DNA from 3 places in the Cedecea neteri genome. Region 1 is predicted to be linked to each of the others. Evidence: predicted binding sites of a transcription regulator. Region 1 holds the regulator's gene; each other region holds the start of a gene.
The links. The regulator Fur, encoded in region 1, represses iron uptake genes when iron is present. The targets are predictions, from matches to a motif close to ATAATAATGAGAACNACTATCAA.

Region 1 (10,613 bases):
CACGCCGCAGGACGTCGCCGCCACCAGCGTGCAGTTTATTAACAACACCTTCCAGGCCCGTAGCCTGCTGCTGCTCCCGGACGATCACGGGAAACTCAGCCGTATCGCGGCGGAAGGCGAACCCGCGCAATGGGATGAAGCAATTGCGCGCTGGAGCTTTGATAAAGGTCAACCGGCCGGTGCCGGAACGGATACGCTGCCAGGCGTGCCCTACCGTATTCTGCCACTCAGCACTACGGAAAGGACGCTAGGCCTGCTGGTCGTTGAGCCGGAGAATCTGCGCCAGCTGATGATCCCCGAACAGCAGCGTCTGCTGGAAACCTTTACCCTGCTGGTCGCCACCGCGCTCGACAGGCTTCTGCTCACCGCCAGCGAAGAACAGGCCCGGCTTTCCAGCGAAAGAGAGCAAATCCGCAACTCACTGCTGGCCGCGCTTTCACACGACCTGCGTACGCCGTTGACCGTGCTGTTCGGCCAGGCAGAAATCCTCACGCTGGATCTCGCCAGCGAAGGCTCAAAACATGCTCCGCAGGCCAACGAAATCCGCCAGCACGTGCTGAACACCACCCGGCTGGTGAATAACCTGCTGGATATGGCCCGCATTCAGTCAGGAGGTTTTAACCTTCGCAAAGAGTGGCTGACGCTGGAAGAAGTCGTCGGCAGCGCGCTGAAGATGCTAGAACCGGGTCTGGGCGGCCGCCATATCGCCCTTAATTTGCCTGACCCGCTGATGCTGATTGAGGTCGACGGCCCGCTGTTCGAGCGCGTGCTGATCAACCTGCTGGAGAATGCGGTGAAATATGCCGGTTACAAAGCCAGCATCGGTATAAAAGCGACCTCGACGGCAGACAAGCTGGACCTGGAAGTTTGGGACAGCGGCCCGGGGGTTCCCGCTGGTAAAGAGCTGCTGATTTTTGATAAATTTGCTCGCGGTAACAAAGAGTCAGCGATTCCTGGCGTTGGTCTGGGGCTGGCTATCTGCCGGGCGATTGTTGAAGTTCACGGCGGCACAATTTTTGCGCTTAACCGCCCGGAAGGCGGTGCCAGCTTCCACGTTGTGCTACCTTTATCGCCTCCCCCCGAACTCCCTGAAATGATTGAGGTGCTGTGACAACGGTTCTGATAATTGAGGATGAAAAAGAGATCCGCCGCTTTCTGCGCACCGCGCTGGAAGATGAATCGTTGCGCGTTTTTGATGCCGAAACCCTGCAGCGTGGCCTGATTGAAGCCGCCACCCGCAAGCCAGACCTGGTGATTCTGGATCTCGGCCTGCCGGATGGCGACGGCATCGATTTTATTCGTGACTTCCGCCAGTGGAGCCAGACGCCGGTCATCGTCCTGTCGGCCCGGAGTGACGAACAGGCGAAGATTGCCGCCCTGGACGCTGGCGCAGACGATTTTCTCAGCAAGCCGTTTGGCATCGGTGAACTGCAGGCCAGGCTTCGCGTCGCCCTGCGTCGCCACGCCAGCACCGTTCAGCCCGATCCGGTTTATCAGTTTTCCGAAATCCGGGTCGACCTCGCCTCGCGCCGTATTACCCGCGGCGAAGAGGAAATTCACCTGACCCCGATTGAGTTCCGCCTGTTAGCTACCCTGCTGAATAATCACGGCAAAGTTCTGACCCAGCGCCAGTTGCTTAATCAGGTTTGGGGCCCAAATGCCGTGGAGCACAGTCACTATCTGCGCATTTATATGGGCCACCTGCGCCAAAAACTGGAAAGCGATCCTGCCCGCCCTCGCCACCTGCTCACCGAAACCGGAATCGGCTACCGTTTTATGCTCTGAAGGAGTAACCTCTGGCTCGTTCAAGAGGAGCCCGTTATGAGCGCATGGTTAGTCTACGCCCTGTTGTCTGCCGCCACGGCAGCGCTGGTCGCTATTTTTGGTAAGGTTGGTTTGCAGCATCTGGACGCCAACACCGCCACGGCCGTTCGCGCCGTGGTCATGGCGTTATTTTTAGTTGGGGTGGTTGTGGTTCAGGGAAAACTGAATCTTGTTAGTACGGTGTTTGCCGATAAAAAAGCGCTGCTGTTTATTTTGTTAAGCGGCGTGGCCGGGGCGCTGTCCTGGCTGTTCTATTTTATGGCGATCAAAAGTGGTGACGTGTCGAAGGTCGCCCCTATCGATAAGCTGAGCGTGGTGTTCGCGGTGATTCTGGCAGTGATTTTGTTCGGTGAGAAAGTGTCGCTGATTGCCGGGATAGGCGTGGCGCTTATCACCTGCGGCGCACTGATGGTGGCTTTGGGTTAAAAGAGAAAGGCTCCCAGGGGAGCCTTTTTACCTATTACTTCGCGCTTTTCAGCACTTCGCTAACAATCTCTACCGCTTCTTTCTCAATCTGCTCGCGGTGCTCAGCACCCAGGAAGCTTTCACAGTAAATCTTGTAGGCGTCTTCAGTGCCGGACGGACGAGCAGCAAACCAGCCGTTCTTCGTCATTACCTTCAGGCCGCCGATGGAAGCGCCGTTGCCCGGTGCCGCCGTCAGACGAGCGGTGATCGGGTCACCAGCCAGCATGTCTGCACTCACCATTTCAGGTGACAGTTTAGACAGCGCGGCTTTCTGTGCTGAAGTGGCTGGGGCCTGAATACGGTTGTAGCTCGGAGCACCAAAGCGCGCGGCTAACTCGTCGTAATGCTGCTGCGGGTTTTTGCCCGTAACGGCGGTGATTTCTGCCGCCAGCAGACACATGATGATACCGTCTTTGTCGGTCGACCATGGGGTGCCGTTGAAGCGCAGGAATGATGCCCCGGCGCTCTCTTCACCACCGAAGCCGAAGCTGCCGTCGAACAGTCCGTCAACGAACCACTTAAAGCCCACCGGGACTTCCACCAGCTTGCGGCCCAGATCTTCTACCACGCGGTCAATCATCGCGGAGGAAACCAGGGTTTTACCGACGGCCACATCTTTGCCCCACTGCGGACGGTGCTGGAACAGATAGTTGATAGCCACGGCCAGGTAATGGTTCGGGTTCATCAGGCCAGCCGGCGTGACGATACCGTGACGGTCGTAATCAGGATCGTTGGCAAAGGCCAGATCGAATTTGTCGCGCAGCGCCAGCAGGCCCGCCATCGCACATTCGGAGGAGCAGTCCATACGGATTGCGCCGTCTTTATCCAGGTGCATGAAGCGGAAAGTCTGGTCGACCTGATCGTTCACGATGGTCAGATCAAGGTTGTAGTGCTTCGCGATACGGTGCCAGTACTCGATCCCGGAACCGCCGAGAGGATCAACCCCCAGCTTCAGGCCCGCTTTTTGAATCGCGGCCATGTCGACGATATCCACCAGCCCTTCGATGAACGGCTGAACCAGATCCTGCGCCTGAACGTGGCCGCTTTCCCAGGCTTTATCCAGCGTAATACGCTTCACGCCTTTCAGGCCGTCGGCCAGCAGTGCGTTAGCGCGATCTTCAACCACTTTGGTGACGTTGGTATCAGCCGGGCCACCGTTTGGCGGGTTGTACTTGATGCCGCCGTCGTCCGGTGGGTTATGGGATGGCGTGATCACAATCCCGTCCGCCTGAGCGCCGCCCTTTTGGTTATGCACCAGGATGGCGTTAGAAATCGCAGGCGTTGGCGTATAGCCGTTATCCTGCTGCACAATGACGTCCACGCCGTTGGCGGCCAGCACTTCCAGCACGGAGATAAACGCAGGTTCGGACAGCGCGTGGGTGTCTTTGCCCACATAGCACGGGCCGGTGATCCCATTCTTCGCGCGTTCTTCAGCGATAGCTTGCGCAATCGCCAGAATATGAGGTTCGTTAAAGCTATGCCGTGCTGCACTGCCGCGGTGGCCGGAGGTCCCGAATTTCACCGCGTGTTCGCTATTCCCCACCACTGGCTTAAGCACGTAATACTGCGCCGTAAGCTGGGCTACGTTAATCAAGTCGCTCTGTTGTGCAGGTTGGCCCGCACGATCGTGGTTAGCCATTGGCTCTTCCTTACTGACGCCAGGTTTTTAAATAGTGCCGCAAACCTTTTCAATCAGCTCCGCAGGGAACTGCATTGACTGCATGATGTGTTCGATCATGCTGCATTTACGACCAGTATTCGTATTGGTGATCACCCAGTATGGGGTGCCCGGAACATGCTTGGGCTTGGTTTGATTGCCGTTTGCCAGCAGCGTTTGCTCATCGCCAGCAAAATAGACGCGGGTGCGGCCATGCAGCGATTCAGTGGCTTCACCGAAGGTTTTTGCATCCAGCTGATACAGCGTGGACAACACCATCATAAAGCGGTTTACGGCTTTATTCTGGGCAGCGTACTCATCGGAAAGCAGCAGCTCACGAACGGCACGCACGCGGTTGCGAGCGGTGTTCGCAGGTTTTTCTTCAACAACGGGAGCCGCAGCGCGCTCAGGCGCGGCTGGCGTAGAAGTGGCTGCTGGTGTTTGCCCGGCGGTAAATTTAAGCATACGCCGTAAAATGTCTGACGCGCTCTCGCCGATGTGTTTGGTCTGGCTGGCAATATAGCGGTAAAGCTCGTCATCAACTTCGATTGTTTTCATCTTAATCCAGTGCGATATCTTTTCTGAATACAAGTCGTTGGGATTATAGGGTCAAATCCCAACAGCGAACAGGAGAGGCGACTCAAAGTCAGAGTAAACTGAATATTTGCCGCACGCCCGCGAGAATGCCAACATGATACCCTAACCAAACGAACCAAAATAAAGAACTTTGCCATGAAATTAAATGCTCGCCTGCAAACTGCGCAACAATTGAATAGCAATTCCCCTATCGTACTGATTCACGGCCTGTTCGGCAGCCTGGATAACCTGGGCGTTCTGGCGCGGGATCTGGGTAAAGATCATGCGTTGCTGCAGATCGATCTGCGCAATCACGGGCTGTCGCCGCGCAGCGATGATATGAGCTATGCCGCAATGGCCGGGGACGTTCTGGACACGCTGGACGAATACGGCATCGAGAAAGCGACGTTTATTGGCCATTCTATGGGCGGCAAAGTGGTGATGGCGCTTACCGCAATCGCCCCTCAACGTATTGATAAGCTGGTGATGATAGATATTGCGCCGGTTAATTATCAGGTTCGCCGCCACGACGAAATTTTCGCGGCTATTCGCGCGGTCACCGAAGCGGGCGTAAAAACTCGCCAGCAGGCGGCGCAAATCATGCGCGACCACATAGCTGAGGAAGGCGTCATTCAGTTTCTGCTGAAATCCTTTGCTGACGGCGAGTGGAAATTCAACGTGCCGGTGCTTTGGCAGCAATACGAAAATATCGTTGGCTGGCAGCCTGTCCCGGCCTGGCCACATCCTGCGCTATTTATTCGCGGCGGGAATTCTCCTTACGTTGATGAAAGCCACCGCGAGGCGCTGTTAAGTCAGTTCCCGCAGGCCCGTGCTCACGTCATCGCTGGAGCGGGTCATTGGGTTCATGCGGAAAAACCGGATGCCGTTTTACGGGCGATCCACCGATTTATCGACGCAGAGTAGAAAAACTGATTAAAAACAGACCGACCGGGCAGTTGAAGTCGCTAACGCGTTGGCGGGAATGGCGCGCTGATGTATGATGGCGCGCTTAATTGCACCGGCACCCTGCCCCTGCAGCCAGAATTTCCTGTCAGTATTCTAATCATGGCAAAAGAACAAACGGACCGTACTACATTAGATCTGTTCGCGGACGAGCGTCGCCCCGGGCGGCCGAAAACTAATCCGCTCTCGCGCGATGAGCAATTGCGTATCAATAAGCGCAATCAGCTGAAGCGCGATAAAGTGCGTGGTTTGAAGCGAGTTGAGCTAAAACTGAACAACGAGGCGGTCGATGCCCTCAACCAGCTGGCTGACGCCCGTAACATCAGCCGTAGCGAACTGATCGAAGAGATGTTGCTCGAGCAGCTTAAAAATCTCGGGTAACACCTTCAGCCGCCCTACGGGTTATCTGAAATCTCAAAAGGGTGAGCAAAACCATGTTGCAGACTGTGCACCCGGGCGTGATAGCTGTTTCCGCTGCTGGGGCTGTTCTGCTATGATTGCCCTATACGTGGGCATTGAACGGCCAGCATACTATTAAGTTTCAAGAGGTTATTTTACTCATGGCAATCGTAGGCATTTTTTTCGGCAGCGACACCGGTAACACCGAAAATATCGCGAAAATGATTCAAAAACAGCTCGGTAAAGACGTTGCTGAGGTGCATGACATTGCTAAAAGCAGCAAAGAAGATCTCGAAGGTTTCGACATTCTGTTGCTCGGCATCCCGACCTGGTACTACGGTGAAGCCCAGTGCGACTGGGATGACTTCTTCCCTACTCTTGAAGAAGTCGATTTCAACGGCAAACTGGTTGCGCTGTTCGGCTGCGGCGACCAGGAAGACTACGCGGAATACTTCTGTGATGCGCTGGGGACCATTCGCGACATCATCGAACCACGCGGCGCGGCGATTGTCGGCCACTGGCCAACCGCTGGCTACCACTTTGAAGCCTCCAAAGGCCTGGCGGATGACGACAACTTTGTCGGCCTTGCCATCGATGAAGATCGCCAGCCGGAGCTGACCGCTGAGCGCGTTGAGAAGTGGGTTAAACAGGTTTCTGAAGAACTGAATCTGGCCGATATCATTAACGCCTGATTTCCGTGGCGCAAATGCGATATTTGCGCCATCTTGATAGCTTGTAGCAATGAAAATAATTGCTACAAGTTTGTAACTTTCTCGTACATCCCTGTACAATGTCTTCCTGATAGCTTGGCTGATAATTACTGTAAATGGCGACGCCGCCACGATTTTTCAGCCTTATTTTGCACCATACTTGCGGTTCCCATTTAGAAGTAGCAGTTCTATAATGAGACGCATTACTCTTTACGCTCACTGCAGTTTGAGCGAATCGTTAAGCAACAGGACACTTTCCGCATGACTGACAACAATACCGCATTAAAGAAGGCCGGCTTGAAAGTCACGCTTCCGCGATTAAAAATCCTCGAAGTGCTGCAAGAGCCGGTAAATCATCACGTCAGCGCGGAAGACTTATATAAACGTCTGATCGACATGGGCGAAGAAATTGGCCTGGCGACCGTCTATCGCGTGCTGAACCAGTTTGATGATGCAGGGATCGTGACCCGTCATAATTTTGAAGGCGGCAAATCCGTTTTTGAACTGACCCAACAGCATCACCACGATCACCTGATCTGCCTCGACTGCGGGAAAGTGATCGAGTTCAGCGATGATTCTATTGAATCACGCCAGCGTGAAATCGCCACACGCCACGGTATCCGCCTGACTAACCACAGCCTCTATCTTTACGGACACTGTGCTGAAGGCGACTGCCGCGAAGACGACACCGCCCACGATCCTAAATAAGTAATCCGCATTAATGAACGCTGCTTCGGTGGCGTTTAAAAGCAAAAACCGGCAGGTTTCCCTTGCCGGTTTTTTTATTGACTGAAAAAGGCTATCAGCTGTTATTGGCGCGAATCTCCTGCCAAATCTTATCGCAGCGCACCTTCACGGCTTCATCATTGCCCGTCTTTCTTGCCTGGATGCATTTCTGGTAATCCAGCACGTTCACCGTCTCTTTCTCAACAAACGCTTTGTGCTGTTTTTCCTGACGCAGTACGTTCAGCACGCTCTGGCAGGCTTCAATTTTATCCGGGTTGCCTTCCGCCGTGTTAATACAGGCGCTATAGGCTTGTTTCAGGCGCGAATCTTCCGGAGGAGCCGGAGGCTGAACACAGGCAGACAGCGTGAAAACAGCGGCGGTAACCAGTAAAATCTTTTTCATGTTCGATTCCTTATAAAAAACGGGCGCTTACGCGCCCGGTTTCACATCAGAAGATGGTGAACGGAGCAATCACGATGAACTTCACGTCACGCTCATCCTGGAACATGTTGCCGTAACCACCGCCCCAGCTTGGGATGTCGGAGTGGTTGTCGTACTGAGTGAAGTGCAGTTTGAACAGCGTGCCTTTCGCACGGCCTTCCTGCACGGTATACATGGCGTCGAGGCTGTAAGAAGACTCTTTGATCTTGTTGGAAGCGAGATCCTGACGATTACCGGAAGCATCAAGCGCCCATGTAGATGGTTTTGCATCCCACGCATAAACGTAAGAAGCACCGACTGCCCAACCCGGCAGGTTCCAGTTGCTCAGGTCATACATTGCACCGAAGAACACGGCTTTTTCACCGTTGGCGTTGAAGTCAGAGCGGTTATCCCACCACACATCCAGACGACCGTTGGAAGACGCGTAGGTTGGCGTCATACGCTGCAGGAAGTAACCCTGCTGGCCTTCTGCCTTCACCATGGTCCCTTCCAGACGCAGGTCGACCTGGCCAATTTTATAGCCAAATGTCAGCGCCTGGAGCCATGCGGTGCCATCGTAGATATCATTGATGGTGTTGTTCGCGGCTTTGTCACGGGTACCGTAGAACTGGTAGCTGGTGCTCAGCGGGCTGCCTGCAACGTCGAATTTGTAGCTGGCTTTAGCAAAGTACTGATCAACAAAGCCCTGAGCCTGACCGAATGCTGCTTCCAGAATCAGATCGTTTTTGAAGTCATACTTCGCGCCGATGGAGTGCAGGTAATCAACTTTGGTCTTTTTATCGTTCTGGTAGAACTTGTCGGTTTCAAGGTGCCATGGCGCCTTGTACTCGTTAGTCCACATGTAGGAGAAGCTCAGCGCACCGGCGTCGCCGTAATCGAATGCGGCACCCGCTTCAGCCCCCTGATAAGTACCAGGCATGAAGCTCCAGTGTGGTGCTAACAGCGTTTGGCCGGTTGGCTGAATGTAACCTGCGCGAGCCCAAACCGGGCCGTATTTGAATTTAGCCGCCGCTTTATAAAGGCTAATGCCACCTTTATCGCCGGAGTAGTCTTCGTCGTAGGTTTTATTTTTAGAGGAGAATGCGATTTCGTTCGGGTGGCCGCTGGCGCTGTCTTCGGCCATTTCGATGGCGGTGAAGGCGGCAATATCGAAACCAAACATATCGGCCGCATAGCCAGACTGGAAGTCGAGGTTGGCGTTCCAGGTTGAGTGCGACAGGTTAGTTTTGTACTTACCGTCGGACACATCTTTACGGTCACGTTCACGCTGCCAGTAATAGATGCCACCGGTTAGCGTAGAGTCATCAACAAAGCCCGCGGCGCTAGCCTGCGGAGCCACTACAAAGCCTGAAAGAGCGGTAACGCTTGCAATAGCAAGAGCAAGCGCACTACGTTTGCCACTAAACGTACGCATAGTTAAATTCCTCTTTGACGTAAAAATCATCGTCTGACGTGAAAAGCGCCAATGACGAAAAAAAGTAAAATTGCCTGACGGCTAAAAGCGGTTTTTGCCTAACACACCCGCATTACTGCTGCTCATAGACTATTTTTCGCGACGCGAATTATCAATGACTTTGTATCAGAGATTTCCTGGAGTATGACAGAGAGCACATAATCTATGTGCATTTGTAACAAAATTGCGCAGCAGATTATTAACCCTGATTACGATTGATTTTAAGAATAAAATTTCTTTGAGAGCGCTTTCATTATAAGCATCAGGAGATTACGGGGAAAAGATCATGTCGTTCGAGGAGGTATTCACGAAAAATGCAAATGAGAATTAATTCGCATCGCGAATGTGTACACAACGTTAATGGTCGGTAAGTAAAAAGAAAAAACGCCGCATTTAGCGGCGTTTTCATCAGGCAATAAACGGCTATTATTCGCCGATTTTAGCCCAGGTATCACGCAGGCCAACGGTGCGGTTAAACACCAGTTTTTCCGCCGTCGCATAGCGGCTGTCCAGGCAGAAGTAACCTTCACGCTCGAACTGATATGCCTTACTTTTTTCCGCGTTCTGCAGGCTAGGCTCAGCGAAGCCCTGGCGAATAACCAGGGAATCCGCATTGATGGTAGACAGGAAATCTTCCGCAGCCCCTGGATTCGCGACGCTAAACAAGCGATCGTACAGACGAATTTCAACCGGCAGCGCGTGTGCCGCACTCACCCAATGAATAACCCCCTTCACCTTGCGACCGTCTGCCGGATCCTTGCTCAGGGTTTCCGGATCGTAGGTGCAGTAAAGTTCGGTGATATTACCTTCTGCGTCTTTTTCTACGCGTTCGGCTTTGATCACATAGGCATTACGCAGGCGAACTTCTTTACCCAGCACCAGGCGCTTGTATTGCTTGTTTGCTTCTTCGCGGAAGTCAGCGCGATCGATATAGATCTCGCGGCTGAATGGTACTTCACGGCTCCCCATTTCAGGTTTGTTAGGATGATTCGGCATGGTGACCGTCTCTTCTTCACCTTCAGGGTAGTTAGTGATAATAACTTTTACCGGATCCAATACAGCCATTGCTCGCGGCGCATTCTCGTTAAGATCGTCACGGATGCAGGATTCCAGAGAAGCCATTTCAACGGTATTGTCCTGCTTGGTGACGCCAATGCGCTTACAGAACTCGCGAATGGATGCTGCGGTATAGCCGCGGCGGCGCAGGCCGGAAATAGTCGGCATACGCGGGTCGTCCCAGCCTTCTACAATCTTCTCGGTCACCAGCAGGTTCAGCTTACGCTTGGACATGATGGCGTACTCGAGGTTCAGGCGAGAAAACTCGTACTGGCGCGGATGGGCAGGGATGGTGATATTATCCAGCACCCAATCATACAGGCGGCGGTTGTCCTGGAACTC
Region 2 (10,613 bases), 2.1 Mb from region 1:
AGCCTTAAAGAACTCCAGGAAGCGCGGCACAATACCGCCGGCGATATATACGCCACCAAAGGTGCTCATGTTCAGCGCCAGGTTGCCGCCGAAACGCCCCAGGATCACGCAGAACAGCGACAGCGCGCGGCGGCAGTCGGTGCAGGTGTCGTCCACGGCTTTTTCGGTTATGTCCTTCGGCTGGTAGTTTTCCGGCTCGCGACCGTCGGCCTTAACGATAGCGCGGTAGAGATTCAGCAGGCCTGGGCCGGAGAGAATGCGCTCGTTGGAGACGTGCCCAAGTTCGTTGCGCAGCTGCTCCAGAATAATGCCCTCTTCTTCACTGTTCGCCGCGAAATCTGAGTGGCCGCCCTCGCCCGGCAGGCTGATCCAGCGTTTGTCGACGTGAACCAGATGAGAAACGCCCAGCCCGGTACCCGCGCCGTACACCACCACCGGTTTGCCTGCCACAGGTTCGCCGCCGCCGAACTGAATCAGATGCTCTTTTTTCAGCGCCGGAATGGCCATGGAAACGCCGGTAAAGTCGTTGATAATTTCCAGATGATCGAAGCCCAGGTTTTGCTTCATTTCGGCGGTGGAAAATGCCCAGGTATGGTTGGTCATTTCCACCCAGTCCCCGTTTATCGGGCAGGCAATGGCCACACAGCCTGATTGCACGCTGATGTTATGTTCTTTGAGGTAGTGCTGAATCACCGCTTCCAGGCTTGGAAAATCAAGGCCGGAGTAAGTCTTTGCCTGTGAAATATCACCCGTGTTCAAATCGCATAGCGCCAGACGTGCATTGGTGCCGCCGACATCTCCCACCAAAGCATATTTTGTCATTCTCAAACAGCTCCGCTAAAGTCAGAATAAGTTCTGGCAACACTGTAAAATTAGCCAGCCGAAACAACAACGACCATCATTCAGGTGCGGTGCGATTGTTGAACCAGGTCACATTCTGGCTTTACCGTTTCAGCTCTATTTGCAATGCGGCTTAAGACTTTCCGTTTTTGCGCCGTGCGACTTCCTATTGTAAGGATTGACTATGCTCCATCCGCGAGCCAGAACAATGCTGGTACTTTCCATTCCGGCTCTGATTATCGGCGTCTTATCCAGCCTGGTGTTAATTGTCGTGATGAAGGTCGCCGCTGCGCTGCAGGAATACCTGTGGGCCACGCTGCCCGCGGCGCGCGGGTACGATCCCCAGTCCCCGTTTTGGATACTGCTTATTTTGACCCTGACCGGCGTCGCTGTTGGGCTGGTTATCCGCTATTTACCAGGCCACGGGGGGCCGGATCCCGCGACCGAACCGCTTATCGGAGCACCCGTACCAACACTGGCTATTCCAGGCCTGGTGATGGCGCTGGTGATTGGCCTTGCCGGTGGCGTGAGCCTGGGGCCGGAGCACCCGATTATGGCGGTCAACATTGCGCTCGCGGTGGCACTTGGCGCCCGCGTCTTGCCGAAGGTCAGCCCGCTTGACTGGACTATTCTCGCCGCGGCGGGCACCGTCGGCGCTTTATTCGGCACGCCGGTGGCCGCTGCGCTGATCTTTTCGCAAACGCTGGGTGGAAATAATGAAGTGCCGCTGTGGGACAGGCTATTCGCCCCGCTGATGGCCGCCTCCGCCGGGGCGCTGACCACCAGCATTTTCTTTCAGCCGCACTTTGCGTTGCCGGTTGCCAGCTACCCCGAAATGCACATTGAAGACCTGTTCAGCGGGGCGGTTGTCGCGGCTATCGCTATTGCGATGGGCATGGTGGGCGTCTGGTGTCTGCCACGGCTGCACCGTCTGATGCACCAGCTCAAACATCCGGTGCTTATACTCGGTGCTGGCGGTTTTTTGCTTGGTCTGCTGGGGATAGTCGGCGGCGAGGTGACTATGTTTAAAGGCCTGGATGAGATGCGGCAGCTGGCTATCTCCGACTTCTCCGTGTCGTCTCTGCTGCTGTTTGCCGTGGTGAAGCTGGCGGCATTGATTATCGCGGCCGCCAGCGGCTTCCGGGGTGGACGTATTTTCCCGGCGGTGTTTGTGGGCGTGGCGTTGGGCATGATGCTACACCAGCACGTTGAGGCGGTTCCCGCCGCCATTACGCTCTCCTGCGCCGTCCTTGGCATGGTGCTGGTGGTGACGCGTGACGGCTGGCTGAGCCTGTTTATGGCGATGGCCGTAGTGCCGGACGTCAAACTCCTGCCCTTGCTGTGCATCGTGATGTTACCCGCCTGGCTCCTGCTGGCGGGTAAACCGTTGATGATGGCCGGGCGACCAAACCGCTGATTAATGTTCCATTTCCGAGTTGCGTCTGCCCAGCGAGGTGGTGACAGCCCTGAGCAGCTCGGGAATATCCTGCTTCGGCAGCACCACTTCCACCAGCGCCAGCCTCTCCGGGCTGGCCAGTTTTTCCAGCACGGCAGCAAGCTGTGACGTTTCGGTGACACGCCAGCATTCGGCCAGACTATCCACGTTCATCGCCTGCGGCAGTCGGGTCCAGTCCCACGCGGCAATGTCGTTGTAGCGCTGCTCCGGGCCATGGATCGCGCGCTCAACCGTATAGCCATCGTTATTCAGCACCATTACCACCGGCTTCTGGCCGTCACGCTGCATGCTGCCCAGCTCCTGGATAGTCAGTTGGGCGGAGCCGTCGCCAATCAGTAGAAGCACACGCCTGTTTGGCCTTGCGGTTTGCGCGCCAAATGCCGCAGGCAGTGTAAAACCAATCGATCCCCACAGCGGCTGGACGATAAACGTTACTCCTGCGGGCAGCGTTAGGGCCGCGGCACCAAAAGCCGCCGTACCCTGGTCGGCCAGAATGATATCGCCGGGCTGTAGGGCGTCCTGCAGGGTTTGCCAGAAAGCGTGCTGGTCCAGTCGGTCGCTGTCACAGGCTGGAAGCTTCGGTGGCCTTTGCGTGGCCTCAGGCCAGGAGGCCACCTGTTGAGCACAGAGCGGCTGTAAAATAGCGATGGCCTGCGCCATAGAGATCCCGCTAAACCAGCGTTCGCCGACCCGCACCGCCTCCGGCTGGACCTCAATTGTCTGCTGCTGGCTTAGCTTCTGGCTGAAACCGGCGGTGATGGTATCGGTAAATTTCACGCCCACGCAGATAACCAGCTCCGCGCTTTCAATCCCCTGCTTCACCTGCGGCGGGCTGGCCGCCCCGCTGTAGGTGCCCAGAAAACCAGGCTGGCTTTCATCGAACAACCCTTTCCCCATCAGCAGCGAAGCGTGAGGAATGGGCGTGCTCGCCATCCATTGCTGGAGCGTCTTTTGCTGCCCATAACGCAGAGCCAGAAAATCGGCCAACAGCGCCACGCTTCGGCTTTCGGCAATTTTGGCCTGCGCACAATAACGAAACGCTTCCAGCGTTGCCGGTTCAGCCGCCGTTTCAGGAATCATTAGCCGTTTTGAAGGCCGCGTTGCCGGTGCCTCCGCCACGTCGCTCGGCAGCAACAGGTAACCGGGGCGCTGCTGCCTCACAGCTTCAAGAATGACGCGATCAATTTCGCTACAGGCATTGGCGGGGGTGAGCGAAGCCTGCGCCACGGAAACTTCTTCGGCAATACGCAGGAAATGGCGGAAATCCCCGTCGCCAAGCGTGTGATGAAGTAGCTCACCCCGCTGCTGGGCGCGGCTATTGGGCGCGCCAACAATATGGATGATGGGGAGATGTTCGGCATAGCTGCCCGCCACGCCGTTCAGCGCGCTCAGTTCGCCCACGCCAAACGTGGTCAGCAGCGCCGCAGCACCTTTGCAGCGGGCATAGCCGTCGGCGGCGTAGGCCGCGTTCAGCTCGTTAGCACAGCCCACCCAGGCAAGCCTCGGATGCGCAATCACGTGATCCAGGAAAACAAGGTTGTAGTCACCGGGGACGCCGAAGAGGTGGTCGATCCCGCCTTCGTTAAGCCGGTCAACAAGATAGTCTGCCACACAGTAGCGCATAGGATTTTCCTTCTATGAGGGCTTGCTGTGAGTATTAAGTAACCGGGATCGGTGTCGAGAATATATCCGATTTAAGGGGTGGCACGTGGAATTTACAGTGGAATACGGCGTATTCTGGGTTGTGAAAGCGTATACACTGATTTCTCTGTTACCTATAAGGATGACAATAATGACCTGGCAGCCCAACCCTGAACGCTATTCGTCTATGGAGTACCGTCGCTGCGGCCGCAGCGGCCTGAAACTGCCCGCTATCTCCCTTGGCCTTTGGCACAATTTTGGTGATGAAACGCTGCTGGAAACCAGCCGTCAGCTGCTGAGAAAGGCTTTTGATCTGGGCATTACCCACTTTGACCTTGCCAATAATTACGGGCCACCGCCGGGGTCAGCGGAAGCCAACTTTGGACGCATTTTGCGGGAAGATTTTCAGGCCTGGCGCGACGAGCTGATTATCTCCACCAAAGCGGGCTACACCATGTGGGACGGGCCTTACGGCGACTGGGGTTCGCGCAAATATCTGATTGCAAGCCTCGACCAGAGTCTGAAGCGCACGGGGCTTGAGTATGTCGATATCTTCTATCATCACCGCCCGGACCCTGACACGCCGCTGGCAGAGACCATGCGCGCCCTCGACCATCTGGTGCGCCAGGGCAAAGCGCTGTATGTCGGGATCTCTAACTACCCGGCAGATCTGGCCGAAAAAGCTATTGATATCCTGAACGATCTCGGTACACCTTGCCTGATCCACCAGCCGCGTTACTCAATGTTTGAACGCTGGGTTGAGGGCGGTCTGCTGGATCTGCTGCAGGAAAAAGGCGTCGGCAGCATCGCTTTTTCCCCGCTCGCCGGGGGCCAGCTCACCGACCGCTATCTGAGCGGCATCCCTGCGGATTCACGTGCCGCCAGCGGCAGCCGCTTCCTGAATCCTGACCAGATTACGGCAGAGAAGCTGGCAAAAGTACGGCAGCTCAACGCGCTGGCGGAGAAACGCGGGCAAAAACTGTCGCAGATGGCGTTGGCCTGGGTACTGCGCGATGAAAAAGTAACTTCGGTGCTTATTGGCGCGAGTAAAACTAGCCAGATAGAGGATGCCGTGGGAATGCTAAGCCAGCGCCATTTCAGCAAACAGGAACGTGCGGAAATAGAGGCGATCTTAGTGTAAACGTTTAACTTCTTTCCGGATTCAAGCCAGTACTTGTGCAAAAAGTGCTGTGGCCGATGATTTAGGAATTGTGTAGTTCATCGGCCCGTTTGTCGGTTTGTAATATTGTGTTAACAAGCCGCAACACGGCTCTGAGAACCAGGGAGAGAAAGTATGTTCAGGTCACTAATGCTTGCCCTTGCCTTACTGGCCGCGGCGCCGATGGTCGCTAACGCGGGTGAAATCACCCTGCTGCCGTCGGTGAAATTACAGATTGGCGATCAAGATTATCGCGGAAATTACTGGGACGGCGGCAGATGGCGCGACCGTGATTACTGGCACCGCAACTATGAATGGCGCGATCGCGGCTGGCACCGCCACCGTGGCTGGGATCGGGGCTGGGACCGCGGTCGGAATAGCTATGAACGCGGCTATCGCGAGGGCTGGAACGACCGCGATGACCATCGCGGCAGAGGTCACGGACACCGTCACTGACAAAAAAGGGCTGGATTATCCAGCCCTTCTCATTTTCTTTGGCAAGATTAGTTGCCAAACAGCGTACTGAAAATTAACCAAAGGTTGAGCGCCACCACCACCGCGACTATCGCCCAGCCGACCAGCTTAATCCAGCGCACGTTAACCAAATCACCCATCAGCTTTTTGTCGCTGGTAAACACCAGCAGCGGCACCAACGCCAGCGCAATCCCGAAGCTCAGCAGCACCTGGCTCATGACCAGAATACGCGTTGGGTCGAGCCCCATCATGATGACCACGAAGGACGGCGCCATAGTAATCGCCCGGCGAACCCACAGCGGAATATAAAAACGCACGAACCCCTGCATCACCACCTGCCCGGCAAGCGTGCCTACCACCGTGGATGACAAACCGGCCGCCACCAGGCTAAGCCCGAAAATCGTGGCTGCGGCATGGCTCAACAGCGGCTCCAGCGTTTTATAGGCATCTTCCAGCTCGGCAACGCCAGTATGCCCGGTGAAGTGAAACGCTGCGGCAGCGGTGGCCATCATCGCCAGGTTGACGAAACCGGCAATCGTCATCGCTATCGCCACGTCCCATTTAGTGGCGGAATAGCGCTCCGCCCGGTTGCCCGCATGCAGATGCTGAGTCAGAGAAGAGTGCAGGTAAATCACGTGCGGCATGATAGTCGCGCCCAGCACACCCGCGGCAAGATACACCGCCTCGGACGTCGGCAGGCTGGGGATCAGCATCCCTTTACCCAGCTCGGCAACCTTCGGCTGGGAAAAAATAAGCTCAACGATGTAGGCCGCCGCCACAAACAGCAGCAACCCGCCAATGACTTTTTCCAGTGGCTTTTGCCCACGGCTTTGCAGCATTAAAATCAGGAAAGTGGCTATCCCGGTCAGCACCGCCCCCTGGAGCAAAGAGACGCCCAGAATCAGCTTAAAGCCAATGGCCGCCCCGATAAACTCCGCGAGATCCGTCGCCATGGCGATAATTTCCGCCTGAACCCAGTAAATCCACACCAGCGGACGCGGGTAATGATCGCGGATTTGTTCGGCGAGGTTCTTGCCGGTAGCGATCCCCAGTTTGGCGGAGAGTACCTGGATCAGCGCCGCCATCAGGTTTGCCCACACCACCACCCACAGCAGTTGATAGCCATAGCTTGCCCCGGCCTGGATATTGGTCGCGAAGTTACCGGGATCGATGTAGCCGATAGCGGCGATAAACGCTGGCCCCATCAACGCCAGCCGCAGCTTGCGCGCGGTGCGTCCGGTATTGCTGTCAATGCGACTGCTTGTCATCTTCTGCCTCTGAGATATAGCCTTTGCTATGTTTCATGCTATCAAAATGAGAATGGTTATCAAGTTCATTTAGTGCGGGGAAATTGATTTCTCTGATAGCTGAAAACGATATGCAGGAGGCGTGAGATGGTGAATCTGGATGCCGGTTAACGGATTAACATTTGACCAACGTGTAAACTGTCGACAAGCCATCTTAACGTAACTTTTAGCTTCTTTACTTAACATAGCAGAAATGTATGGTGGATCACTATTTTTGCGTTCCGTCACAGGTCATCACTATAGTGTGGAATTGATCTCGTTTTCTTATTGCTTGTTACATAGAATGTGCAACGAAATTAAACCTGCCTCATATTTGGAGCAAATATGTCCCGCGTTTTGCACTTTGTTTTAGCGCTTGCTGTGGTCGCGCTGCTGGCTTTGCTGGTTAGCCCTAACCGCAAGCAAATTCGTATTCGCTTTGTCATTCAACTGTTAGTGATCGAAGTGTTACTGGCCTGGTTCTTCCTGACCTCCGACGTCGGCCTGGGCTTCGTAAAAGGTTTCTCCGAGATGTTCGAGAAACTGCTCGGCTTCGCTAACGAAGGGACAAACTTTGTCTTCGGCAAAATGAACGACGAAGGCCTGGCATTCTTCTTCCTGAAGGTGCTGTGCCCTATCGTGTTCATTTCTGCGCTGATCGGTATTCTGCAGCACATTCGCATTCTGCCGATTGTTATCCGCGCTATCGGTACCGTGCTTTCCAAAGTCAACGGTATGGGTAAGCTGGAATCCTTTAACGCCGTAAGCTCGCTGATTCTGGGACAGTCAGAAAACTTCATCGCCTATAAGGATATTCTCGGCAAGATGTCGCGCAACCGCATGTACACCATGGCGGCAACCGCTATGTCTACCGTGTCCATGTCAATCGTGGGTGCGTACATGACGATGCTGCAGCCAAAATACGTGGTTGCCGCGCTGGTGCTGAACATGTTCAGTACCTTTATCGTGCTGTCGCTGATCAACCCGTACCGCGTGGATGAGAAAGAAGAAAATCTGCAGATGACTAACCTGCATGAAGGTCAAAGCTTCTTCGAAATGCTCGGCGAGTACATTCTGGCAGGTTTCAAAGTGGCAATTATCGTTGCCGCCATGCTGATCGGCTTCATCGCCCTGATTTCTGGCCTGAACGCGCTGTTCGCTGCCGTGCTGGGTATCTCCTTCCAGGGCATTCTGGGCTATATCTTCTACCCGGTTGCCTGGGTGATGGGCGTACCGTCCGCAGAAGCGCTGCAGGTCGGCAGTATCATGGCGACTAAACTGGTGTCTAACGAATTCGTTGCGATGATGGATCTGCAGAAAATTGCCGGCAGCCTGTCGCCACGCGCGGAAGGCATCCTGTCCGTGTTCCTGGTGTCCTTCGCTAACTTCTCTTCTATCGGTATTATCGCCGGGGCCATTAAAGGCCTGAACGAAGAGCAAGGTAACGTGGTTTCCCGCTTCGGCCTGAAGCTGGTTTACGGCTCTACGCTGGTGAGTATCCTGTCGGCATCTATCGCCGCGCTGGTTATCTGATTTTTGCGTATTAAAAAGCCGGTGCTGGTCACCGGCTTTTTTTATGTCTGCGATTCAGCTTCAGCCTCGCCGCCCCAACACACTCTGTTGCGCCCCTGTTGTTTCGCCCTATACAGACGAATATCCGCCTGACTCTGGATCTGTTCCAGGTCACCGTCTGGGGCTTCTTCATGGGAAGCCACACCCAGCGAGGCCGTCACCAGCAGCGAAGACTCGTCCTCCAGCCTGAGCGGCGTGTTGACCAGCATCTTACGCACCCGCTGTGCCACGGCTATCGCCGCATGCAGGTCGGTGTTAGGCAGGTAGATACAAAACTCTTCGCCGCCGATGCGACCAACAATATCCTGGGTGCGGATCGCCTGCTGGATGCAGCGTGTGGCGTGGATAAGTACCCGGTCGCCAACCTGATGCCCAAAGCGGTCATTCACTTTTTTGAAATGGTCAAGATCCAGCTGAATCAGGGAGTAATCCACATATTGCGGGCTGATTCGCCCGCTCGTCTCAAAGAAGCCACGGCGGTTAAGTACACCGGTCAGATCATCGTGCAGCGCATGTCGGTGCATTTCCTGCTGCATATGGCCCATGTTGCGAATCAGCCGGCAAATCATACGGTGTGAGCCAAACAGAATAAGAATTACGGTTAGCCACATCACCACCAGCAGCACGCTAAAATGCCCAAAGTCCTCGTGCAGCCCCTGCCGGATGGTCTGAACGCTGACAAGAATTGCCCCCGTCCCGGAGACGTGCCCGAAAGTGGCATAAGCGTAGCCAAAGCGTAAGGTGCCTCGGGATTCATCAGCCAGCTTTTCAAGAATCATCTGCCGCTGCTTATCACTGAGCCGATAACCATTCTGCGAGCCAACGGGACGAGTAAGCGGATTCATCTGTTCATCAAAAAGCAGATAGGCGCTTTGCGTGTCCTCAGGCAAGGCGCTGGAGAGAAACAGCCGAAGCGTTTCGGTGGTGACCGCAATACCAAACAGCCCAATCCACCGATCGTCAAAGTCCACCGGAAGAGAGCCATTAATCAACGTTTTGCCGGTATCGGCGATATTTTGCCGCGTCCAGAACGGATCGCGGCGCGGGTTCAACAGCGGCGAACCAAGCACAAACGATCCCTGCATCGCCAGCGGGTTAGCACTTTCGATAAGCAGTTTGTTCACATCAGGAGAGAGCGACGCAATAAATCCCCCGGAGCGCGACATGTAGTAAACGTTGGACGAGAGGCGGTTGCTCCCGCCTGCTAACGGAAAGAGATCCTGAATGTCGCGCAGGGCCTGGTATTCGCGCCGCGTGAGTTTTTCCCTTTCCTCTTTCGGCTTGTTTTTAAAAGGCTGAACGCTGTCGGGGATAGGCAGGCTTTGTATATGCAGCGGCGACAGCATCTCTTTATTGCTGGCCCGGGAAGCCAGCTGCGAGATCGGCGTGAACTGCGGTTCATTCAGCGTTTCAATGAACATGCGGCGGAGATAGCGCAGGTTGTCCATCTGATATTCAGATTTGCTTTCAAGCCGGGCAATCACGCTTTCGAGGTGACTAAGCTGGCTGGTGCGATAGCCGTGGTTGAACAACTCCCCCTGCTGCCAGAACAGAAAGGTGATCAACAGAAAGAGCGACAGAAAGCACACATGGGTGATGCGCAGTGTTTTTACCATCGGCAGACGAATATGGCTAATCAACGACGTGCTCACGGTGATTCCTTTTTAGGGTGCAAAGGAGAGCGTCAGTGCTTGAGCTGCTGCAAAGGCTCGGGTCTCCCCACCAGATACCCCTGCAGGTATTGGACGCCAAGCTGCAGCAGGATGTCGCGCTGCTCTTCCGTTTCGACATACTCTGCGACGACGCTGAGCGACCTGGCCGCCGCCAGTTCACAAATGGACTTCACGATAAGCTTATCCATTACATCGCTGGTGATATCGCGGACGAAGCAACCATCTATCTTAATGATATCCGCCTGCAGCTTCTTCAGGCGCTCATAGTTAGCGTAGCCTGTTCCAAAATCATCAATAGCAATCTTAAAACCTTTCTCACGCAGCAGGGCAATATTTTGATTAGAGGTTTCTGAGTTTGAAAATGCCTGCTCTTCCGTCACTTCAATGACTACGGCGCTGGTCGGCACCTTGTAAACGTCAAACTGGGCAATAATCTGCTGGGCAATCTCTTTTTGCATTAGCGTGAGCGGCATCAGATTGACCGAAAAGCGCGTCTGCTGCACGTTGCCAGG
Region 3 (10,613 bases), 1.6 Mb from region 1:
ACGATCGCGATGCTGATGGCGATGGAGAACATCAGCATCAGTTGAGCCGTGTTAATCCACGTCAGCTGATCCGGGCTCAGGGCAAGCTGCTGTTTGAGATTATGTAATAGCCACAGCGTCGCGCCCGCCACGCAGATCCATGCCAGCGTTGAAAAAATTTGTATCAGCACCACCATCGCGCGAATTTTAATATTGCGAATAATGTTCATTTTTTGGTTCCCCGGTAAAAAACAAAATGCACTTCCTGTGCGGCTTTAGCGACGCGCGTCCTGATTTATTCCCTTGTATACCTGCATAAGTGAAATTAAATCGCGCCGTAGCGCTATTGTCGGCACGGTTCAGCAAAACTTGACGCGTTTTTGATCAAAAAATCGCCGCGCATTTTGTGGGGAATTTACGTTAGGTAAGACGTTTTTGTTTCGTAATTTGAATTAAGGATTATTTAAAATTCGAAATTTATGGAATTTACGGCCCGCTTAATCGAACAGGCTTTTCTGCCCGCCCCGCGTGCTACCATGAAAGCGGTTAAGTATGAGGTATGAATAAAGATGAAGCGCATTTCTCTGGCCGTTTTCACCCTGTTACTGGGAGGATGCACCGTAAGCAAAACCCCTGTTCCGCTCAATGCCAATGAGCCTGCCGGTGTTGTTCGCCTCGCCTATAGCCTGCCGCCGCTGCAAACGGCCAAAGTGGATAAATTCCTCGCCCAGTCCACGGCTTCACGTCAGTGCCAGCAATGGGGCTATGCCAGCGCACTCCCTTACGGCAGCGATATCAAGACCTGTACCACTTATAGCGGCACCCTTTGCCTGAACACGCAGGTGGTGCTGGAGTACCAGTGCCGGGGCGTGACCGGGCCACAGTATGCGGGCGTCACCAGTAACTGGTAATTTGTGAATACTTCTCTATTTTTAGAGACATCTGCGCAAAGAGAAGCCTGACGCCAATGTAACCCGTTCCTGACGATAAATATCTCGCGCTGCCGTTTTCCCACGGCGGCTTGACTCTATTTGTTCATCAGGAACTTAATATGCTTCTTTTATTACTGCGCGCCCTGCGCCAGCACCGCTGGTTCACGCTGCTCGGGCTGGCGCTGCTGTGTTCTTCAGTGGGTAACGGCCTGACCTACGTTCTGGTCTTCAGTCAGTTGCTAAACAGCCACGCTACGCCCGCCTGGCTTTCTCTTGCTTATGTCCTCGCCTTAGCCCCCGGCTTACCCGCCAGCTTTGTTGGCGTGTGGTTATTAAAGCGTTGGCCGGCGTTTTCCGTCCTGCTTCTCGGCGAAGTTTTAGGCCTTACGGGTCTGGTTCTGCCTGGCCTTGCGCTGCTGAGTGACCACCCGGCGATGCTGTTGTTAAGCCAGGCCGCCGCCGCTTTTAGCACCGGCCTCACGGTACCGGTGCTCAGCCAGCTGTTCAAACAAGGCTTATCCAAAGCGCTGATGCCCGCCGCCGCAGGCATTGAAACGCTGGTATTTGCCGCCAACGTTATCTTCGGCGTGGGACTGGGGACATTATTATATGGCCACGTCAGCCTCTGGCTGATGCTGCTGCTGGATGCGCTTAGTTTCATTTTTGCCATAGGGCTACTCTGGCGCGCCTCGGCGGCTTTTGTTGTCTCGGGAGAAGAAGACAATGCCCCCGGCGAAAGCGAAGCATTTAGCTGGCGGAACGTTACCCCGGTGCAGAAGCGCAGCCTGTTGCTGCTGCCCAGTCTTGCCCTGGTCGGCGCGCCCGTGATGGCTTTGCTCCCGGCTCTGGCCCCTGCGTTGCCGGGCGATAACGCGGCCAATGGCCTGGCGCTGCTGTTTGCCCGCAGCGCTGGGCAACTGCTCGCCCCGCTCCTGCTCAGCGAAAAACAGGTCCGCAACCGGGCAGGCAAAACCTTCCGGCTGATGCTGGCGCTGCTGCTTTTCACTTTGTGTTATTTCGCCGTAACGTACTCGGGATCTTTGTGGCTGGCCGCGCCGCTGATCGTTCTCGCGCATTTGTTCAGTAACTGGTTCTATCTTGTCGCCACGCTCAACGTAATGGACAGTTTCCCCAGACAGCAGGTTGGTGCCGCCATGGCAGCCACCTGGCGACTGCAGCTTGGTATTACGTTAGTCGCCCCGCTGGTCACGGGAATGATTGCCGGATACTTCCCGGCGCAGTGGGTACTGCCCGGCAGCGGCATCTGCGGGATTATTCTTGCCCTGTTGATGCTCGGTGACTTGCGAAAAGTACGGAATTGTAATTTGATATCGCGGCGGAATCATTCCGCATTTAATTTTAATAATGATGATGACAGTAAGACAGGTGGATAATGGGATTTTATAAAGCAACACTTGCCGGGGCATTGGCTCTGGCTCTGGCGGGCTGCGTCGCGCCAGCGAAAACCACATCGGCAGTAACCGCCCCGGCTAAGCAGTGCCAGGCTGGCGATCAGATGACGCAAACCACGCTCTATTTCGGCATCAGCCGCCCATCCGGGGCGGAAATTACCGCCAATGAATGGCGTAGCTTTGTGGATAAAGACGTGACCCCACGTTTCCGCGAAGGGCTGACTGAATATGATGCCAAAGGCCAGTGGCTGAATGCTAAGGGTGAAGTGACCCACGAACCGAGTAAAGCGATCATGCTGATTCGTGGCAGCGATGCGGAGAGCAGCAAAAAGGTAGACGAACTGCGCTCTATCTATAAAACTCGCTTTGCGCAGGAATCCGTGATGCGCGTTGACCAGCCGGTCTGCGCCGCGTTCTGATGATTTTGCCTTAAAGAAACGGCGGGGAAACCCGCCGTCTCAGAGTACTGACAAACCTCTGGTGATAGAAAAAATACCAGACGGTACGTTTAAAAAAACAGGAAAATCAATTCATTGATTTTCGGCTGATAACTACCAAGAGGGGAAAACCACGCTTTTTCTCTCTTTGTCAGCAACAAAAACGGCGGGGAAATCCGCCGTTTTTGTTTTTACAGCACCAGCCCGGCAAACGCCGCGGACAGCAGGCTGACCAGCGTCGCGCCGTACACCAGGCGAAGACCAAAGCGAGAAACCACGTTCCCCTGCTTTTCGTTCAATCCTTTGATAGCCCCGGCCACAATCCCGATGGAAGCAAAGTTAGCGAACGACACCAGGAAGACCGACAGGATCCCCAGCCCGCGCGGCGACAGCGTCGCCATGATCTTCTGCAGCTCAATCATCGCCACGAATTCGTTCGCCACCAGCTTGGTAGCCATAATCCCGGCCGCTTTCAGCGCATCCGCCTGAGGAATACCCACCAGCCAGGCAAACGGATAGAAAACGTAGCCCAGAATTTGCTGGAAGCTCAGGCCGAAGACTGTCGCGAACAGCGCATTGATGGCGCTGATAAGCGCGATAAAACCGATCAGCATCGCCAGAATAATCATCGCCACTTTGAAGCCTGCGAGGATGTATTCCCCCAGCATTTCAAAGAAGCTTTGAGATTCGTGCAGCTTCTCAAGCTTGATTTCTGGCTCGGCGCCCGGACGAGTCGGGTTAATGATAGACAGGATAATGAACGTGCTGAACATATTCAGGATCAGCGCCGCCACCACATACTTCGGCTCCAGCATCGTCATGTAGGCCCCGACGATGGACAGCGAAACCGTGGACATCGCCGTCGCGGCCATGGTGAACAGGCGGCGAGAGCTAAGATCGCCCAGCACGCCTTTGTAGGCGATGAAGTTTTCGGACTGCCCCAGAATCAACGAGCTCACGGCGTTGAATGATTCCAGCTTGCCCAGGCCGTTCACTTTAGAAAGCAATGTGCCGACGATGCGAATAATGATCGGCAGAATGCGGAAGTGCTGCAGGATCCCGATCAGCGCCGAAATAAAGATTATCGGGCACAGTACGCCGAGGAAGATAAAGGCCAGGCCCGCTTTGCTCATGCCGCCAAAGACGAAGTCGCTACCCTGTCCCGCGAAGGTCAGTAGATGGCCAAAGAAACCGGACACGCCGTTAATCACCCACAACCCACTGTCGGAGTGCAGGAAGAAGAACGCCAGCAGGCCTTCAATGACGATAAGTTGTAACAAATAGCGGATGCGGATGGTTTTACGATCGAAGCTCACCAGCCACGCCAGTCCCATGATGACAAAAAGTGCGAGAAGAAAATGAAGAATGTTCATGTGCAGTCTAATTTTGAAAGAAACGTATTTAGCCACAGCTCCCGCGTCAGGTAAATGGCGGACATAAGAATATTTAGCCATAAGATTTTCCAATGACAACATAGACTTACTCTTAGCATGGTTACCATTTTACGCAATTAAATATGACTAATTCATGACACTTTATTTGGCAATAAAATAGCGAAGCGGAACAAGATTAATTCTCATTATTAATCCATTTTGTCACAAATAAAATAATAGTAACAACCATTCTCATTACACTAATATAATTAACAATTTCTTTGCATTATGGAAAATTAATAATTAAAGTAGCGCCATATTAACGCCCCTCAAAAAATATGGAGCCTGTGATGCTGAAGACGGAAATGATTGAAAAACTGAACGAGCAGATGAACCTTGAACTCTACTCCTCCCTGCTTTACCAGCAGATGAGCGCCTGGTGCAGCTATCACAGCTTCGAAGGGGCTGCCGCGTTCCTGCGTCGCCACGCTCAGGAAGAGATGGAGCACATGCAGCGTCTGTTTGCCTATTTAAGTGATACCGGGAGCATGCCGCGTATTAACGCCATTCAGTCCCCGTATTTAGAATACGCTTCACTGGACGAATTATTTAAAGCGACCTACGAGCACGAGCAGTTAATTACCCATCAGATTAATGCTCTGGTTCATTCCGCAATGACCTCTCAGGATTACCCAACCTTTAATTTCCTGCAGTGGTATGTTGCCGAGCAGCATGAAGAAGAGAAACTGTTTAAATCCGTGCTGGATAAACTCAGCCTGGTGGGCAAAAGTGGTGAAGGCCTGTACTTTGTCGATAAAGAGCTGGCCACGCTGGACGCTCAGGCTTAATTGCCGTGAAGTAGCAGGCCATTGCGGCCTGCTATTTTTATTTTAGTGCAGTGCCCCGCCGTTTCGCTGGCTGTGCCAGTACCCGTATAGCGCCAGTGCCGCAGGTTTAATCGCTTCAATGCTTGCCAGAAATGCTTCCGGCGTCAGGCTTTCAAACTTCGCTTCATTCTCTTCCAGCCCATGCAGGGCAATCGCCTCCAGCTCTGGCTGAAGCTCTGCCGGCAGCGCAGGCCAGCTTTCCAGCGCCACGCCGCGCATATAGCCGTAGCACCACTCTTCCACAATGGTGATTTCGCGGTTATCCACTTCGCTGGTACCAAACAGAGGCTCAAACTGCCCCGGATACTCCGCAAGGCGTTCAGCAATGTCGTTCATATGCTGGAATACCAGCACGCTAAAGCGCGTCAGCTCTTCTTTGCTTTCCCATTCTGGCTCGACATCGCCGCCCCATACCGCCCGCAGCACGGTAGCAGGTTCGGTCACAGTTAGCCCCGACAGCAGCGCCGTGAGCAGCCCATCCAGCTCGGCTACATCGATCACCGAATGCGCGGTGCCATACTTCAGCAGGATGTCATCCAGCCAGATAATTTCGTCTTCGTTCAGCGGGCCCTGGGTCATTTTTGGCTTCCTCGTCTCGCGTTTTGAATAAAATTTGGCGTAGTGTACCCGTTCTACGCGCGACGAGTCATTTTCATTCCGCTTTCGTCAGGCATTCCACCAACAATTGACAGGTTTTGTCGTAGAGCGAGGGATCGTGTTGCAGCGCCTGCCAGACGCTGTTGTGGTCGGCACCCGGCACGGTCAGCAAAGCATGTTTGCCCTGCCCTGACGCCGAATCATAAAGCCGCTGTGGGATCTCCGCCGGGATCACCCGGTCTTCAGCCGCGGCGATGATCAGGACATTACCGCCAAACTCAGCCACGGCCTGCCAGGCGTCACTCTCAGCCCAGCTTCGCGGCTGGCGGATGATGGCGGAAAATTCAGGCCCGAAGTTTACCCGGTAAGCCGAAGGATGATACACGCCCGGCACCATCAGGATAAGGGAACGCAGAGACACGGATTGGCTCAGTTGCAAAGCGTTGTACGCCCCCATGCTGACGCCCATGCAGCCGGTCAGCTGAGCACCTAAATGCTCGGCAACCGCCAGCGCCTGGTCGGTGCGGCTGATTAAAGAAGAGTGTGAGAGATCGCCGCCAGTTTCCCCGTGGCCGATGCAATCAAAAGCCGTGCTGCCAAAACCGAGCTCCGCCATTAAGTGTCGGTAGCGAAGGCTCGCCTCGCGGTCTTTTGAACCTCCGTGGATCATCAGGACGTGGCCTTTACTGGCAAAAATACTGTCAGCCTTGAGCCTGCGGCCCTGAAAAGCGACATCAAATGCGTGTCGGGAAGAAGTGTTCATGGTTGCCTGATGGAATGCCAGTGAAGGATTTAGCATGGCATTCTTTTAGGGGAACAGACAGGATAATGTTCACAACGCCAAATCGCAGGCAATAAAAAACCACCCGAAGGTGGTTTACACGACACTGCTTATCATTGATTTTATTCTTTTTATTCCCATGGTACCCGGAGCGGGACTTGAACCCGCACAGCCATAAGCCGAGGGATTTTAAATCCCTTGTGTCTACCGATTTCACCATCCGGGCTCGGGAAGAAATTGGAGGCGCGTTCCGGAGTCGAACCGGACTAGACGGATTTGCAATCCGCTACATAACCGCTTTGCTAACGCGCCAAAATCTTTTGCCTTTTCAGGCAGGCAACAGAAATTCTATTACCTGAATTTGGAGCGGGAAACGAGACTCGAACTCGCGACCCCGACCTTGGCAAGGTCGTGCTCTACCAACTGAGCTATTCCCGCTTTTTGTACAAGTGATTGTTGGTGGCTATTAAGCTAATCACTTGATTTTATTATCTTCCGGCAAACGTTGCTGCCTTTCGATGCGTTGCATTCTACTTACCTGACGCAATGAGTCAATGAAATTTTCTAACACCACGAATCGTTTGCTGAATTTTGCGCCGGATAGATCACGGTTCGAGCAAATCACCGCGTGCAGCGGCCAAATATTGGAACATTGACCAGAACGTTAGTACCGCCGCGACGAAGAAAAGCGCGATACCGGTGTACTCGATCCACATGTTTGGTCGCCACAGCATGCCAATCAGCGCCAACATTTGCGCCATTGTTTTGGTTTTACCGATCCAGGAAACCGCCACGCGGCTGCGCTTACCAATTTCCGCCATCCATTCACGCAGCGCGGAAATAATAATCTCGCGGGCGATCATCGTGGCCGCAGGCAACGTCACCCACCAGGCATGATAGTGTTCCGCCACCAGCACCAGCGCCACAACCACCATGACTTTATCGGCAACGGGATCGAGAAACGCACCGAAGCGGGTGCTTTGGTTCCAGCGACGCGCGAGAAAACCGTCAAACCAGTCGGTTATGGCTGCCAGCCAAAAAATGAAAGCGCAAAGGAACGGGGCCCAGTTGAATGGCAGATAAAACGCCAGCACAAAGAACGGGATAAGGATGACACGAAACAGCGTGAGCAGTGTTGGGATATTGAATCGCATAGTGCCAGTTAACTATCTGTCATAAGTGGAAATTGTCTCTATGTTGCTACAGAGCCCTTAATGTTTCAACGAGTAGTAGATCTTTTCTGCCAATGCCTGCGAGATGCCCGGCACTTTTGCGATCTCCTCGATGGAGGCATTGATTAACGGTTGCAATCCGCCCATATACTTCAGCAGCATCTGGCGGCGTTTTGGCCCGATGCCTTCAATTGTCTCCAGCGAACTGGTGCTTTTCACCTTCGCCCGTTTTTTACGGTGGCCGGAGATCGCATGATCGTGTGAATCATCGCGAATATGTTGGATCACATGCAGAGCTGGAGAGTCCGGCGGTAAAGAGAATCCCTCCCCTTCCGGCTCAAAGAACAATGTTTCCAGCCCGGCTTTGCGGTCGCTGCCTTTGGCCACGCCCAACAATAAAGGATGGTGTTTATCCCAGGGCACGTCCAGCTCGGCAAACACCGCCTTCGCCTGCCCCAGTTGCCCTTTCCCGCCGTCAATCAGGATCACATCCGGGATTTTGCTTTCTTCTATTGCTTTACCGTAGCGGCGGTGCAGCACCTGATTCATGGCGGCGTAGTCGTCTCCCGGCGTAATACCGGTAATATTGTAGCGGCGGTATTCCGACCGAAGCGGGCCGTTACTGTCGAACACCACGCAGGAAGCGACGGTTTGCTCCCCCATGGTATGGCTGATATCAAAACACTCCATCCGCTTCACTTCCGGAAGTTTTAACACTTCGGCCAGCGCTTTCAGGCGCTGGTGAATGGTGGACTGCTGTGAAAGCTTTGTCACCAGCGCCGTGGCCGCATTGGTACGGGCAAGCTTCAGGTAACGCGCCCGGTCTCCACGAGGTTTAGTCTGCACGTTCACTTTACGCCCGGCCAGCTCGCTCAACGAGTCCGCCAGCAGAGATTTGTCCGCCAGCGCGAAGTCGAGCAGGATTTCAGAAGGCAGGGTGCGCATCTGGCTGCCCTGCAGGTAGAACTGCCCGACAAAGGTCTCTACCACTTCGCTGAGTCCGGTGCCTGCCGGGACTTTCGGGAAGTAGCTGCGGCTGCCCAATACTTTTCCCTGGCGAATGAACAAGACGTGCACGCAGGCCATGCCCGCATCAAAGGAGACGCCAATCACGTCCAGATCGTCCCCGGTGTTGGAGACAAATTGCTTCTCGGTAATACGTCGAACCGCCTGAATTTGATCGCGGATCCTCGCGGCCTCTTCAAATTCAAGATTTTTGCTCGCCGCTTCCATACGGGAAATAAGCTGCGTCAGCACCTGATCGTCCTTCCCCGCTAAAAACAGGCGAACATAGTCCACCTGCCGGGCATAGTCTTCTTCGGTGACCAGGCCTGAAACACAGGGCCCAAGGCAGCGGCCGATTTGATACTGAAGGCAAGGTCGCGAGCGGTTACGGTACACGCTGTTTTCACACTGGCGAACCGGAAAGACTTTTTGCAGCAGCGCCAGCGTTTCCCGCACCGCATAGCCGTTAGGAAACGGGCCAAAGTATTCGCCCTTGGCGTGCTTCGCGCCGCGGTGCATCGCCAGCCGCGGATGGCTGTCGGCGCTCAGGAATATAAAGGGATAGGATTTGTCGTCTCGCAGCAGCACGTTGTAGCGCGGCTGATAGAGCTTGATGTAGTTGTGCTCCAGCAGCAGAGCCTCGGTTTCCGTGTGGGTCACCGTGACATCAATATGCTGGATCAACGCCACCAGCGCCTCAGTTTTACGGCTGGCAAGATTCGTGCGGAAGTAACTGGAGAGGCGTTTCTTCAGGTCTTTAGCTTTGCCGACATAGATAACCGTGCCGCCGGCATCGTACATGCGGTAGACGCCGGGCTGGCTGGTTACCGTCTTGAGAAAAGCCCGGGAATCAAAAGGTTCACTCACTGCTGATTAACGTCTCCGCATTGAATAACCCGTGGCGAATTGCCAGGTGCGTCAGCTCTACGTCCCCGCTGATATTCAGTTTACTAAACATGCGGTAGCGGTAACTGTTCACCGTTTTAGGGCTGAGATTAAGCTGCTCAGAGATCTCATTGACCTTCTGGCCTTTGGTGATCATCAGCATAATCTGTAATTCACGCTCAGACAAACTGGCAAAAGGGGATTCAGCCTCTGGTGCTATCTGGCTTAAGGCCATCTGTTGAGCAATGTCGGAGGCGATGTAACGCTGGCCCGCATTAACGGAACGAATGGCATTTACCACGTCCTGAGGCGCTGCGCCCTTACTTAAATACCCGGCCGCACCGGCCTGCATGACTTTGGCAGGCAGCGGGTTCTCGGTGTGGATAGTCAACATGATAACTTTGATATCTGAAGAGTAGCGGGCAATTTTGCGGGTGGCTTCCAGGCCACCGATCCCCGGCATATTCATATCCATTAACACGACATCGACCGGGTTACTGCGGCACCATTTGATGGCATCCTCACCGCAGTTCACTTCACCCGAGACTTTGATGCCTTTAATCTCTTCCAGAATGCGTCGTATCCCTGCGCGCACCAGTTCGTGGTCATCAACAAGAAGAACGTTGATCAAAGGGCTATTCTCCAGAAAGGGATAACGCTGCTGATAGCTAATTGAGCATATATTAACGTTTTTCCGGCAACATTAAAATCCAAATTGCGGTCAGCACATTCTGTTAACACTTAAGAAGAATATATCTTTACTTTCAGGCTTGTTTCTGCGGCATACCTCAACATTCTAAACATCGTGTTCAGCCGATTATTCTCTGATTAAAAAACAGCTAATTATCAAAATGCGACCAGCATCAAGAATAAAAACCTTATTCTCTCTCTTTATTTAACGTTAGTTAAACGAGAGCGAAACAATTTGTTTTTAATTCTCAGCTTTCCCTGTGGGAATAACCCTGCGCAGGGGTTGTTTATTACCATAAACAGTCAAACGCATTCTCACCCATCGAACATGAATAATTCTGATGAATGTTATGGTATACTCCGCCGCCTTATGAATATCACTGTGCATAATGGCAGCGTACTAACTAAGCATTGAGGAAAGTAAATGAGCACTCCAGATTTTTCCACCGCCGAAAACACCCGT

Region 2: the regulator Fur is predicted to act here: its motif matches at 6,879-6,901, upstream of LH86_RS20415 (Nramp family divalent metal transporter).
Region 3: the regulator Fur is predicted to act here: its motif matches at 4,367-4,389, upstream of ftnA (non-heme ferritin).

The regions. Positions count from the first base shown of each region.
Region 1 covers NZ_CP009459.1:2,300,814-2,311,426, reverse strand. The annotation lists gene kdpD (two-component system sensor histidine kinase KdpD) at 1-1,111, shown strand, start outside; gene kdpE (two-component system response regulator KdpE) at 1,108-1,785, shown strand; gene LH86_RS10905 (EamA family transporter) at 1,822-2,250, shown strand; gene pgm (phosphoglucomutase (alpha-D-glucose-1,6-bisphosphate-dependent)) at 2,285-3,928, opposite strand; gene seqA (replication initiation negative regulator SeqA) at 3,956-4,504, opposite strand; gene ybfF (esterase) at 4,679-5,446, shown strand; gene ybfE (LexA regulated protein) at 5,588-5,866, shown strand; gene fldA (flavodoxin FldA) at 6,046-6,576, shown strand; gene fur (ferric iron uptake transcriptional regulator) at 6,856-7,302, shown strand; gene chiQ (ChiQ/YbfN family lipoprotein) at 7,397-7,723, opposite strand; gene chiP (chitoporin ChiP) at 7,770-9,176, opposite strand; gene glnS (glutamine--tRNA ligase) at 9,642-10,613, opposite strand, start outside.
Region 2 covers NZ_CP009459.1:4,379,305-4,389,917, forward strand. The annotation lists gene glk (glucokinase) at 1-822, opposite strand, end outside; gene LH86_RS20395 (ion channel protein) at 1,025-2,257, shown strand; gene LH86_RS20400 (alpha-keto acid decarboxylase family protein) at 2,258-3,919, opposite strand; gene mgrA (L-glyceraldehyde 3-phosphate reductase) at 4,089-5,078, shown strand; gene LH86_RS20410 (DUF2502 domain-containing protein) at 5,232-5,552, shown strand; gene LH86_RS20415 (Nramp family divalent metal transporter) at 5,600-6,856, opposite strand; gene LH86_RS20420 (NupC/NupG family nucleoside CNT transporter) at 7,202-8,389, shown strand; gene LH86_RS20425 (diguanylate cyclase) at 8,431-10,080, opposite strand; gene LH86_RS20430 (EAL domain-containing protein) at 10,113-10,613, opposite strand, start outside.
Region 3 covers NZ_CP009459.1:3,863,448-3,874,060, forward strand. The annotation lists gene LH86_RS18015 (methyl-accepting chemotaxis protein) at 1-209, opposite strand, end outside; gene yecR (YecR family lipoprotein) at 549-890, shown strand; gene LH86_RS18025 (hypothetical protein) at 1,031-2,305, shown strand; gene LH86_RS18030 (DUF3574 domain-containing protein) at 2,305-2,742, shown strand; gene LH86_RS18035 (NupC/NupG family nucleoside CNT transporter) at 2,952-4,133, opposite strand; gene ftnA (non-heme ferritin) at 4,484-4,981, shown strand; gene LH86_RS18045 (UPF0149 family protein) at 5,024-5,599, opposite strand; gene LH86_RS18050 (alpha/beta hydrolase) at 5,673-6,416, opposite strand; tRNA gene LH86_RS18055 (tRNA-Leu) at 6,539-6,624, opposite strand; tRNA gene LH86_RS18060 (tRNA-Cys) at 6,637-6,710, opposite strand; tRNA gene LH86_RS18065 (tRNA-Gly) at 6,761-6,836, opposite strand; gene pgsA (CDP-diacylglycerol--glycerol-3-phosphate 3-phosphatidyltransferase) at 7,004-7,552, opposite strand; gene uvrC (excinuclease ABC subunit UvrC) at 7,610-9,442, opposite strand; gene uvrY (UvrY/SirA/GacA family response regulator transcription factor) at 9,435-10,091, opposite strand; gene LH86_RS18085 (DUF2594 family protein) at 10,575-10,613, shown strand, end outside.